DNA from 4 places in the Psychrobacillus sp. FSL K6-4615 genome. Region 1 is predicted to be linked to each of the others. Evidence: riboswitches for the same ligand, from Rfam matches in the RefSeq annotation. Region 1 holds a riboswitch; each other region holds the start of a gene.
What was found. A riboswitch is a leader RNA that binds a small molecule or an ion and turns the genes downstream of it on or off. The one in region 1 is predicted to bind S-adenosylmethionine.
Positions count from the first base shown of each region.

Region 2: it holds a riboswitch for S-adenosylmethionine, as region 1 does, so the genes downstream of both, MKX53_RS16890 (acyl-CoA dehydrogenase family protein) here and mtnW (2,3-diketo-5-methylthiopentyl-1-phosphate enolase) in region 1, are expected to answer to the same signal.
Region 3: it holds a riboswitch for S-adenosylmethionine, as region 1 does, so the genes downstream of both, metK (methionine adenosyltransferase) here and mtnW (2,3-diketo-5-methylthiopentyl-1-phosphate enolase) in region 1, are expected to answer to the same signal.
Region 4: it holds a riboswitch for S-adenosylmethionine, as region 1 does, so the genes downstream of both, MKX53_RS15190 (bifunctional homocysteine S-methyltransferase/methylenetetrahydrofolate reductase) here and mtnW (2,3-diketo-5-methylthiopentyl-1-phosphate enolase) in region 1, are expected to answer to the same signal.

Region 1 is NZ_JBBOYQ010000001.1:3,630,536-3,633,691, forward strand. It holds gene mtnK (S-methyl-5-thioribose kinase) at 1-716, opposite strand, end outside; SAM riboswitch class I at 792-948, opposite strand; SAM riboswitch class I at 1,106-1,210, shown strand; gene mtnW (2,3-diketo-5-methylthiopentyl-1-phosphate enolase) at 1,315-2,529, shown strand; gene MKX53_RS18400 (2-hydroxy-3-keto-5-methylthiopentenyl-1-phosphate phosphatase) at 2,534-3,156, shown strand, end outside.
Region 2 is NZ_JBBOYQ010000001.1:3,375,209-3,378,364, forward strand. It holds gene MKX53_RS16885 (catalase) at 1-1,020, opposite strand, end outside; SAM riboswitch class I at 1,183-1,282, shown strand; gene MKX53_RS16890 (acyl-CoA dehydrogenase family protein) at 1,386-2,549, shown strand; gene MKX53_RS16895 (transporter substrate-binding domain-containing protein) at 2,569-3,156, shown strand, end outside.
Region 3 is NZ_JBBOYQ010000001.1:2,463,845-2,467,000, reverse strand. It holds gene pckA (phosphoenolpyruvate carboxykinase (ATP)) at 1-878, opposite strand, end outside; SAM riboswitch class I at 1,071-1,187, shown strand; gene metK (methionine adenosyltransferase) at 1,437-2,633, shown strand; gene MKX53_RS12245 (gamma carbonic anhydrase) at 2,795-3,156, opposite strand, start outside.
Region 4 is NZ_JBBOYQ010000001.1:3,034,122-3,037,277, reverse strand. It holds gene MKX53_RS15195 (nuclease-related domain-containing protein) at 72-1,019, shown strand; SAM riboswitch class I at 1,229-1,338, shown strand; gene MKX53_RS15190 (bifunctional homocysteine S-methyltransferase/methylenetetrahydrofolate reductase) at 1,410-3,156, shown strand, end outside.

The DNA.
Region 1 (3,156 bases):
ATACTTCCGGTATGAAGATCCCCATGTAACAAAGCTTCGGCTTCCGTCAAAAAACTTCTTTTTAGCTTGGCTACTTCCAATTTCAACAAGTTGTTATTCCAAATAGCTTCCACTTCTGCTTGTAATGCTGGTTCAAAGTCATTTGTTTCATGATCAAAAAAAGGATCTGTAAAGATTAAGTCTTCTGTGATCTTACATAGCTCGGGGTTAGAAAATTCTACAACAAGTGACTTTTTTTCAAAGGGGTGGAGTACAAAGTCAGAAGTATTGAAAAGTGTTAAGGCTAGATATTCGCCAATATCGGTTGATAATTTAGGATAGGACTTTCCTTTTATCAAGCCCTCACGAACTATTTCAAGATGAGACAGATCTTCCATGATTGTGATTGCTAAGCTTTCATCAGTTGCATAGACTTTTGGGACTAATCCAACTGCGTATTCTCCATGTTTTTGTAATGCACTAGCTTCGATCTTTGCCCTTTTCAAAGTAAGTGGCCAGCTCTCCCCGATGACCTTTGCATAGGGTAAGGCCTGTTTAATAATAATGCCTTTCTCACCGGATCCATCTGTTACACGGAATACATAATTTAGATTTCCATCACCAATCTCTTCGCAAACTAATGGAGCTTCGCTAGAAAATAATGATAACTCTATCACCAGTGAAATTACCGTTTCTTTAGTTAATGATTCATATTCTTTCATTGCTACTACCGCCATTATGATCGTCCTCTCATTTACAAAATAAAAAACCTCTTTCCAAAAGAAAGAGGCTTAGAATAAGAGATTCTGAACCTCTTATCTCTCAGAAAGTAAACTTTCTGATGGAATTAGCACCGTGCCTTACGGAATTTTACATTCCGGCGCATAAAGCGCCCCGTCTCACAACGGTATTACGGTCGGTTGCTGGGCGTCATCGGGCCATTATCCCTCTGCCTGCTCTTGATAAGAGTGCGGTACAACTATGATGTTTGTTTAGAATCCTAGCATATTAGAAAAAGCTATGTCAATACAATTTTGAATAATGATAATTTTTCAATTTCTTGTTGACAGAATTTTTAATGCATGGAATAATCAATATAATTTATTAAATACAAACTGAATATTTTTTCTTATTTAGAGCAGGTGGAGGGACAAGCCCTATGATACCCGGCAACCGATTCAATTATGAACACGGTGCTAATTCTTGCAGTCAAATGGCTGAGAGATAAGAAGTTGTTAAGCTATTAACCTCTTCTTATTTGAAGAGGTTTTTTATATTATCTGTCTAGCTCTAGCGCCTAGACACTTACGCTTTTCTAATATTAGGAGTGAAAAAATGAGTGGAATTACTGCGCACTATCAACTATACGGAAAGTCTGGTTCTTTTGAAAAAAAAGCGGATGATATTGCTCTTGGATTGACTATTGGTTCTTGGACCAATTTAGCTTTTTTAGAACAGGAACAGCTAAAAAAACATAAAGGAACTGTACGATCGGTTACTGAATTTGAAAATATTCTTCACCCCATTCATCCGGAAAGAATTAAAGGAGAAATTAAAGTATTCTATCCTGCCGCAAATTTTTCAGCAGATATACCAGCAATTTTAACTACCGTTTTCGGCAAACTATCTCTGGATGGAGAAGTAAAATTATTGGATTTAGAATTTGACACAAATATATTATCCCATTTCCCTGGCCCTCGCTTCGGCATTCAAGGTATCCGAGAAAGATTGGGAGTTTATGAACGTCCACTCATCATGAGTATCTTCAAAGGTGTCATTGGAAGAGATATCGAGTACCTAGCGCAACAACTGAAGCAACAAGCACTTGGTGGAGTTGACCTTGTAAAAGATGACGAAATCCTATTTGACAATCCACTCACTTCTTTTGAAACACGTATCACTACTGGTCGAGAGGTATTAAGACAAGTCTATGAAGAAACTGGTCATCGTACTCTATACGCAGTAAATTTGTCGGGACGTACATTCAAACTAAAGGACAAGGCCAAAAAAGCACGGGAACTTGGAGCAGATGCACTCTTATTTAATGTTCATGCATACGGTTTAGACGTTCTTCAGGAGTTAGCAGAGGACGAAGAGATTCAATTACCACTCATGGCTCATCCGGCTTATAGCGGAGCATTCACGTCCTCAGGATTTTATGGAGTTTCCACGGCACTTGTTCTTGGTAAACTTACCCGCTATGCAGGAGCAGATTTTTCATTATTCCCTTCTCCTTATGGCAGTGTTGCACTTGAAAAATCTGTAGCTCTTTCTTTAGGGAAAGAACTAACAAAGCCTAGTGAAGTAAAACAAAGCTTTCCGGTGCCTTCTGCAGGCATTCACCCTGGTCTAGTACCACTGTTAATGAATGACTATGGAATCGACAGCATCATTAATGCCGGGGGTGGAGTACACGGTCATCCGGCCGGTGCAACCGGAGGAGGTTTGGCTTTTAGACAGGCAGTATCGGCTGTTTTGGAAGGTATTCCATTAGAAGAAGCAGCTAAAACCCAGAGTGAATTAAACACAGCACTTGAATTATGGAGGTGATAATATGAGTAATCTTGTAGTTTTTTGTGACTTCGATGGAACTATTACCAATCAGGATAACATTATGGCAATCATGAAAGAGTTTGCTCCACCAGAATGGACATCTATTAAAGATGATATTTTAGGACAACGAATTTCCATACGAGATGGTGTAGCAAAAATGTTCACACTCCTTCCTGTTGAGTCAAAAGATGACATTATCTCTTTTGTGCTTAAGCAGGCAGTCATCCGTGATGGGTTTAGTGAATTTGTCTCCTATGCAAAAAAACACAACATACCACTCTACATCGTAAGTGGTGGCATAGACTTTTTTGTCCACAAGCTACTAGAACCATTCGGGCCATTTACAGGAGTCTATTGTAATACATCCCAATTTTCCAAGGATACAATTCACATTGAGTTTCCGTATAGCTGTGATGATCAATGTACTAGCCAAGGCTGTGGTTGCTGTAAACCCTCTATTATTCGTACCCTTCTTGACCAAGATGCTGTGAGCGTTGTGATTGGGGATTCCATCACTGATCTTGAAGCAGCAAAATTAGGTGATGTCGTTATTGCGAGGGATTTCTTAATCGAAAAATGCGATGAATTGAATATTCCCTATGAACCTTTTGAGAACTTCCACGA
Region 2 (3,156 bases), 260 kb from region 1:
CCCTGGATGGAATGCTACTTGCTCGGTTTCAGCAAATACATTATCTACATTGCGATTTAATGTCATTTTCCCTAGAATTTTAACTGGGATTTCTTCCTCAGGCCATAGTTTAGTAGGGTCTAAAATATCAAAGTCATATTTAAACTCATCTTCCTCTGCGATGAGTTGTACGCCGAATTCATACTCTGGATAGTCCCCATTCTCAATCGCCTCATATAGGTCGCGACGGTGAAAGTCTGGATCTTTCCCATTTATCTTTTGCGCTTCATCCCATACAACTGAGTGGGTACCAAGCAACGGCTTCCAATGAAACTTCACAAAATGGGATTTACCCGCATCATTAACGAAACGGAATGTATTTACACCGAACCCTTCCATCATTCGGAAACTACGAGGAATGGCACGATCAGACATTGTCCACATGACCATATGTGCTGACTCCTGATTGTTGGCAACAAAATCCCAAAACGTATCATGAGCACTAGCAGCTTGTGGAATTTCATTATGGGGCTCTGGTTTTAAAGCATGTACTAGGTCTGGAAATTTAATAGCATCTTGTATGAAAAAGACAGGGATATTATTTGCTACTAAATCATAATTTCCTTCTTCCGTATAAAATTTTGTTGCAAAGCCACGAGCATCGCGTGCTAACTCTCCAGAACCACGTGATCCTGCCACAGTGGAGAACCTCACGAATACAGGAGTCTTTTTACCCGGTGTTTGCAAGAACTTCGCTTTTGTAAATTCACTTGCAGATTCATATACCTCAAACTCCCCATGAGCCGCATAACCTCTAGCATGTACTACTCTTTCTGGTATACGTTCATGATCAAAATGAGTCATTTTTTCACGAAAATGGAAGTCTTCCATTAAAGTAGGGCCTCGTTCTCCTGCTTTAAGGGAAAACTCATCCTCCGAAACTTTAAGTCCTTGATTTGTAGTCATTGCTTGTCCTTGATCGTCCACTCGAAATTCTTCTAATTGTTCATTTTTACTATTTCCAGCTACTTTCTTATCCAAACAAATTCCTCCTCTAATTATCTCTTCCCTATTGTTAATACCCAGGATGACTTTCTAAAAAACCTATAAATTCAATTACATATTTAAATCCTATTAAAGCAATATGAATTACTATTGACTTCACCTAGATGAAGTAGTAAGATTATTTCAACAACTACATACTACTTATTAAGAGAAGCGAAGGGACTGGTCCGATGATGCTTCAGCAACCGCCAAAGCTATGGTATGGTGCTACTTCCAGCAAGAAATTGAGAGATAAGTATTTATTTAACCACTTACTCTTCTCATTTTGAGATGGGTTTTTTATTTCCTCTTAATACCTACTTAACTAATCGGAATAGTTTAAATTAAAGGAGATAGCAACTGTGATAAATTTATACATCAAAACAGAAAAACAGCAGCAATGGATTAATCGTTTGGAAGAATTAGAAGACAAATTTAAAAGCAAATCAGCAGATATTGACGAGAATTCTATTTTCCCAAAAGAAAATGTGGAGGATTTATTAAAACTAGGTTATGCAAGTCTAACTCTACCTGAATCGTATGGGGGCAAAGGTTTTTCTGTCTACGATATGGTTCTTTCACAGGAAATTCTTGCTAGCTTTGATGCAAATACTGCCTTATCGGTAGGGTGGAGTTTAGGTGTAGTAGGCGAACTATACGAAAAAAAATTATGGACACAGGAAAGATTAGACTTTTTCGCTACAGAAGTATTAAATGGTGCACTCATAAATCGTTCCGTCAGTGAAGCACAAACAGGTAGTCCAACACGAGGTGGCAGACCTGGTACTACCGCTATTAAAAAGGGAGATTCTTGGGTACTAAACGGACGTAAAATATTCACAACCGCTTCCCCCGTACTATCCTACTTTTTAACATCTGCTTGGATTGAGGAAGAAGAAAGAATTGGTTTTTTCCTTATACCTCGTGATACGGAGGGGCTTTCCATTGAGGAAACGTGGGATGTAGTTTCCATGCGCGGAACTAGCAGCAATGATTTAGTACTAAGCAATGTAACCGTTCATAAATCCAATTTAGTAGAGCTTCCTGAATTCGCTAGTGGCGGGAAGATCAATGGTTGGCTGCTTCATATACCTGCAACTTATCTTGGAATTGCACAGGCTGCAAGAGACTATGCAGTCCACTTTGCTAATACCCATTCACCCAATAGCTTGAATGGCTCTATTGCACAGCTACCAAACGTACAGCAGCTACTAGGTGAAATAGATTTAGAGCTTACGAAGGCTAGACTCGTCATTTACGGAGTTGCGTCCTCTTATGACAATGAATCTACAAAAGAACTTCTAACCAACGAAGTAAGCGTGGCAAAGCATATCGTTACTAATTCAGCAATCACTATTGTCGACAAAGCGATGCGATTAGTTGGTGCCAAAAGCTTACAAAGAACAAACCCCTTGCAACGTTATTACCGCGATGTTCGAGCAGGACTCCATAATCCCCCTATGGATGATATGACGATAAAAAAACTTGCACTAACTGCGTTAGAGGAAGATAACAATAAAAATTAGTGAAACGAGGAGATTAAATATGAATAAGTACTTTAAATTGGCTGCATTAGGGTTAGCCTCCGTGACAATTTTAGCTGCATGTAGTTCTGGAAAGGCTTCAACGACTTCAGAAGATGGAGATGTTCGAAAAGTAAAAGTTGCCTATGACATGGCATCTAAGCCTATTTCTTGGTTAGATGATAAAGGAAATGCTACGGGATACGATGTAGAAGTTATGAAATTAGTAGATGAACTACTTCCTGACTACGAATTTGAATATATAGGAACGACAAGCGATGATCTATTAATCGGAGTGGAACAAGGTAAGTTTCAAGTAGGTGTAAAAAATGCATTTTGGACAGAGGAACGCACCGAGAAGTTTATTTTCCCTAAAGATTTCCTAGGTCTAAGCAGTGCCGGTCTCGTATTGAAAAAAGAAAATGAGCATATTAAATCATTAGAGGATTTTGCATCTGCCGGCTACTCTTTAGCTCCTATTGCAGCAAACAATGCGCAATATACAGTAATTGACGAATATAACAAGACCAACCCAGATAATCCAGTCAAACTAGATGCCGGAGATGCTTTCACAGTGGATGTAGTCCAATGGGTCAATGAGGGTCGCGTG
Region 3 (3,156 bases), 1.2 Mb from region 1:
GTGCCGAATGAGATCGCGTCCCAAATTTGTGGTTCGTTTTCACGAGTTAGGTCGATACATTTTGCGTAACAGCCACCTTCGATATTGAACACACCGTTATCCGACCAACCGTGCTCATCGTCTCCGATTAATTTGCGACCAGCATCTGCTGAAAGGGTAGTTTTCCCTGTTCCTGATAATCCGAAGAATAATGTAACGTCTCCATCATCCCCAACGTTTGCAGAGCAGTGCATTGGTAAAATGTCCTGTTCTGGTAGTAAGTAGTTCATAATAGAGAAAATCGATTTCTTCATCTCGCCAGCGTACTCAGTTCCACCGATTAGCACTGTGCGTTTTTCCATAGATACGATGATAAACGTCTCTGAGTGAGTACCGTCTACCGCTGGATCTGCTTTAAAGTTAGGAGCAGATAAAATAGTGAAATCAGTCGTATGAGTAGCAAGTTCTTCTTGTGTTGGTCGTATGAATAGCTGATGAGCGAAAAGGTTATGCCAAGCGTATTCGTTAATAATTTGAATACCTAAACGTGATTCTTTGTCTGCTCCTGCATATCCTTTAAACTCGAATATTTCATCTTGTTTGTTTAGGAAGTTAATCATTTTTTTATATAATGCATCGAAAATGTCAGAAGAAATTGGTTGGTTTACTGAGCCCCAATCGATTTTGTCTTTAGAAATAGCTTCATCTACTATATACTTATCTTGGGGAGAACGGCCAGTATATTTTCCTGTTTCAGCTTTAACTGCACCAGTAGAAGTTAGTACTGCTTCTCCTCTTGTTGTAGCTTTTTCCACAAGTTGTGGCACTGACAATTGGCTGCTAACGTTATTTCCTGCTAACAATGCTTTCAGTTCACTCACTGTTTCGATTGAATTCATTTTGAATATACCATCCTTTTTTTATATTTCCTCTTCAAAAGAGGAAGTTTTCTAGATATGTGAATTAGTATAACACATTAGGTTCATTAGTCTATACTATTCACTTTTAATTTTTTCGTTTGTGTATAAAATACAAACAAAAATAGTTGACATATTATACATACTTACGTATGATGATAAATTGAACGGATACTCTTATCCCGAGCTGGTGGAGGGGTCAGGCCCTATGAAACCCGGCAACCTGTAGTATTTTCTTTATTACAAAGGTGCCAAACCTGAGACAAGGTGAAATTCCTTGATTGATAAGAGTGAAAGGTGCTTATGATACTAATACCTTTCCTCATGTATATTTACGTGAGTGAGAGGTTTTTTTATTGAACATCGCCCTTTATCCTTGTGTGCCAAGTCCGAAACGGCTTCAAGTTAACTTCAATGCATTTAACTTACATGTACTATTATGTGAAGAAAATGCATGAAACATTTTGAATGGCTTGACATGGGAATGAGTACCGTATCAATTCTTGAGAGAAATCTCGCGGGATATAGGAGGAACAATCTATGACACAACGTCGATTATTTACGTCAGAATCAGTGACAGAGGGACATCCAGATAAAATTTGTGATCAAATCTCTGATGCAATTCTAGATGCAATTCTAGCAGAAGACCCAAATGCTCGTGTAGCTTGTGAAACGAGTGTAACAACAGGGTTAGTATTAGTTGCTGGAGAAATTACTACATCTACTTATGTAGATATTCCTAAAGTAGTTCGTTCTACTATTAAAGAAATTGGTTATACACGTGCGAAGTATGGTTTTGACTCAGAAACTTCTGCTGTGCTAACTTCTATTGATGAACAATCACCTGACATTGCACAGGGTGTAGATCAAGCGTTAGAAGCAAGAGAAGGATCAATGAGCGATTCTGATATAGATGCAATTGGAGCAGGAGACCAAGGCTTAATGTTTGGTTATGCATGTAATGAAACTCCAGAGCTTATGCCGTTACCAATTAGTTTAGCGCATAAACTAGCTCATCGATTGGCACAAGTCCGTAAAGATGAAACTTTAGATTATCTTCGTCCAGATGGAAAAACACAAGTAACTGTAGAGTATGATGAGAACAATAATCCGGTTCATATCGATACAATAGTTATATCTACTCAACACCATCCGGAAATTACGTTAGAACAAATTCAAAAAGATATTAAAGAAGTAGTGATCAATCCGATTGTTCCTACAAATTTAATAGATGAAAATACAAAATACTTTATCAATCCAACTGGACGCTTTGTAATTGGTGGACCACAAGGAGATGCTGGTTTAACAGGACGTAAAATTATCGTAGATACTTACGGTGGATACGCTCGTCATGGTGGGGGAGCATTCTCTGGTAAAGATCCAACAAAAGTAGACCGTTCTGCTGCATACGCTGCACGCTATGTTGCTAAAAATATTGTTGCCGCTGGTCTTGCTGATCGTTGTGAAGTACAACTTGCTTATGCAATTGGTGTAGCTAAACCTGTTTCCATTGCTGTAGAAACTTTTGGTACTGGAAAAGTAGAAGAAGTGAAATTAGTTTCATATATTCGTGAACTATTCGACCTTCGTCCAGCAGGAATTATTAAAATGCTAGATCTACGCCGTCCAATATACAAACAAACTGCTGCTTATGGTCACTTTGGTCGTACAGACATTGATGTGCCATGGGAAAAAACAGATAAAGCTGCACAATTAAAACAAATGGCTGGATTATAATAGTATGAACAAAAAAGGCTTTCCTATAAGGGAAAGCCTTTTTTCATGGGGAATATAATAAGAATTGATCAATGGATGCCAATAATCGATCGATTGAGTCATAAAATCGATCGATGAAAGTTATTAATCGATCAATCAAGACAAATAATCACTAACAAATGTTATTTTTGAAGGGATTTATAGTATTGTCCTTTTTCTACATATTCTCGGATAATTCTTTGGACATCGGCCTTATCTTCATCGTTTAGCTCACGAACGACTTTTGCAGGGCTTCCTAGTGCCAAAGAATTGGGAGGTACCTTCTTGCCAGGAGGTACTAGACTACCTGCTCCGATGAATGCACCTTCTCCAATTTCAGCTCCATCTAAAATAATGGATCCCATCCCTATTAATGCACCTTTACGTATTGTGCAACTATGTAAAGTGACTTGATGTCCAATAGTTACTTCGTCTTCTATAATGAGTGGATTATTTGGACTTTGATGCAGACAACTTAAATCTTGTATACTAACTTTACTTCCAA
Region 4 (3,156 bases), 600 kb from region 1:
CAGAATAGTTGCGTATTTAATGGAATTTACAATTTCTTTTATTGTGCTACGATGCGGGTGGGGGTGGTTGGTTGCTTACAAGAATAGATACAAGAGAATACAATTTAGTGGGCCTACAAATGTTAGGGGAACGATTAAATGATACACATCCGCAAAAGGAAATAATTATTGCAAAAGCAAGGGCGGCAAAAGCTGGTTTGCAAGGAGAAAGAAGAATAAGGGACGTGTTTGCAAAATATACATTTCCATTTGAATACTTTCTCGTTGAAAGTGTAGGTTTGAATTCAAACGGTAAATTTCAAATGGATGCTATCTTTCTGACACCTTATTTTTTAGTTATTCTTGAAAGTAAAAATATTAGTGGTAAATTATTTTTTAAACAAAATCCTGCATTATTAGAGCGTGAAACAAATGAGGGGAAAATTGATGTTTTTGAAAGCCCAGAAATTCAATTGTCGCGAAATATTTATTTACTTCAAGAGTGGCTAGGTGAACATGTATTGCCTATCCCAATCCACGGAGTAATTGTTCTGAGCAACCCGAAAGTGAGAGTAATTGAACCTCCGAAAAAACATATTGCTATTCTTCCGCAAACGATCCCAGTCTATTTACGCAATCTACCTCGTGAAACTATGTATTATAATTCAACCCAGATGCAAAAGTTTAGTGAAAAAATAGTAGTCGACCAACAAACCTACATTCCTTTTCCAATGTGTGCACGCTGGGGTATTAAACCTGAAGACCTGATAAGCGGGGTACGATGTGAAAAGTGTAATTTTCATGGAATGGTAAAAAGGAAAAATGGTTGGACTTGTCCTATCTGTGGTCATTTCGATAAGATTGCTCATGAAAAAGCAATAAGGGATTGGTTTATGCTAATTAGCGATACGATAACGAACAAACAATGTAGAACCTTTCTCCATTTAGAATCAAGCGAGATTGCCCACAGACTACTACAATCAATGAATCTAACCCACACAGGAACCTCTAGGGATAGAAAGTATAAATGGACTTGGTAAAAGGAAACACCCGAAAGTTTGTTAGAATCACCTGAATGTAGACGATAATCACCAGAATATACTCAAAAATCACCCGAATATAGTGTGAAATCACAGGAATAACTCAGCTCAACCCAGTTCTTCCGAAAATATAGAAAGTTCAAAATATAACTTGACGCTTTAGTTGAATAAAGGTACGATATGTCTAATTAGAAAACTGAATAGTGAAATTCTTATCAAGAGAAGCCGAGGGACTGGCCCTACGACGCTTCAGCAACCAGCCATTCATTTGGTCAGGTGCTAAATCCAGCAGACTTTGCAAAAGTTTGAAAGATGAGAAGGTGGTATCTTGCATACTAGTAAAGCCTTCTTTTCATAGAAGGCTTTTTTATATGGGAGGATGAATGCACTATGAGTTTATTGGAGAAGTTACAGACGTCAATACTGACAGCAGACGGGGCAATGGGGACACTACTGTACTCTTATGGAATTGACTATTGTAATGAAGAGTTAAATATTCAAAAACCGGAAATTATAGAGAAAATCCATCAGGATTATATTGCGGCCGGAGCAGATATTATTCAAACGAATACATACGGAGCAAATGCTATTAAGCTTGCTCGCTATGGACTAGAAAATCAAGTGAAAGAAATAAATGAAGCTGCCATTCAAATTGCGAAAAGAGCTGCCGCATCTGGAAACCAATTCGTCCTCGGGACTATTGGGGGGATTCGAGGAATTCGAAAAAGTGATGCTACACTCCAAGAAATTATTCATTCACTCGACCAACAAGCAATCCAATTGTTGGCGGGAGATCCAGATGGTCTATTACTTGAAACCTATTATGATTTCGAAGAGCTAAAGACTACTGTGACTTATCTTCGTACACTTACCGATATTCCGATAATAGCTCAAGTGTCTATGCATGATCCGGGTATTTTGCAAAATGGCTTACCTCTAAATGATGCGCTGCATGAGCTTGAAACAATTGGAGCCAACATTGTGGGAGTCAACTGTCGACTAGGTCCACATCATACAATTCAAGCATTTGAAGGAGTAAAGCTGCCAGAAAAGGCATTCTTATCTGCTTATCCAAATGCGAGCTTACTGGATATAGATGAAGGACGCATAGTTTACGAATCCGATGCTGAGTACTTTGGTAAAGCTGCATTATATTTGAGAGATGCAGGAGTGTGCTTAATAGGTGGTTGCTGTGGAACGACTCCAAAGCATATTGAAGCAGTGAAAAGACATATTGGGCATTTAACCCCTATTACCAATAAAGTAGTAGAGACAAGAAAGCCTATTATTATTCAAGATGCTAAGCCAACTAATACCCAAGCTCTACATGAAAAAGCGAAAACAGAACGGACCATAATTGTTGAATTAGACACTCCCCGTCATCTCGATACGACTACATTCATGGAAGGTGCAGAAAAGCTATATGCAACTGGAATTGACGCGGTGACAATGGCGGATAATTCATTGGCTTCTCCACGAGTTAGTAATATGGCGATGGGTTCGATGTTAAAACACCAAAAAAATATTAGACCACTTGCTCATATTACGTGCCGTGATCGTAATTTAATTGGTCTTCAATCTCATTTGATGGGATTGGATGCGCTTGGAATCCATGACATTCTTGCAGTTACTGGAGACCCGACTAAAATTGGGGATTTTCCTGGGGCGACAAGTGTTTATGATGTATCAAGCTTAGAACTGATTCAACTGATCAAACAATTAAACGAAGGTATTTCTTTCTCAGGAAAGTCGCTACGGAAAAAGGCTAACTTCTCTGTAGCAGCTGCTTTTAATCCGAATGTTCGTGTGCTGGACCGTGCAGTGAAGCGACTAGAGAAGAAAATTGAGTGTGGGGCGGATTATTTCATCACACAGCCTGTCTATTCGAAAGAAAAAATCCATGAGATTTACGAAGCGACCAAGCATTTATCAACCCCTATTTTCATCGGAATTATGCCACTAACCAATAGTCGAAATTCTGAATTCCTTCACAATGAAGTCCCAGGCATAAAATTGTCTGAAGAGGTGCTAGAGCGTATGCGTTTATGTGGAGAGGATAGAGAGCGAGCTACTGCAGAAGGTATTCAAATATCGAAGGAATTAATCGATACAGCAGCGGAACTATTTAACGGAATTT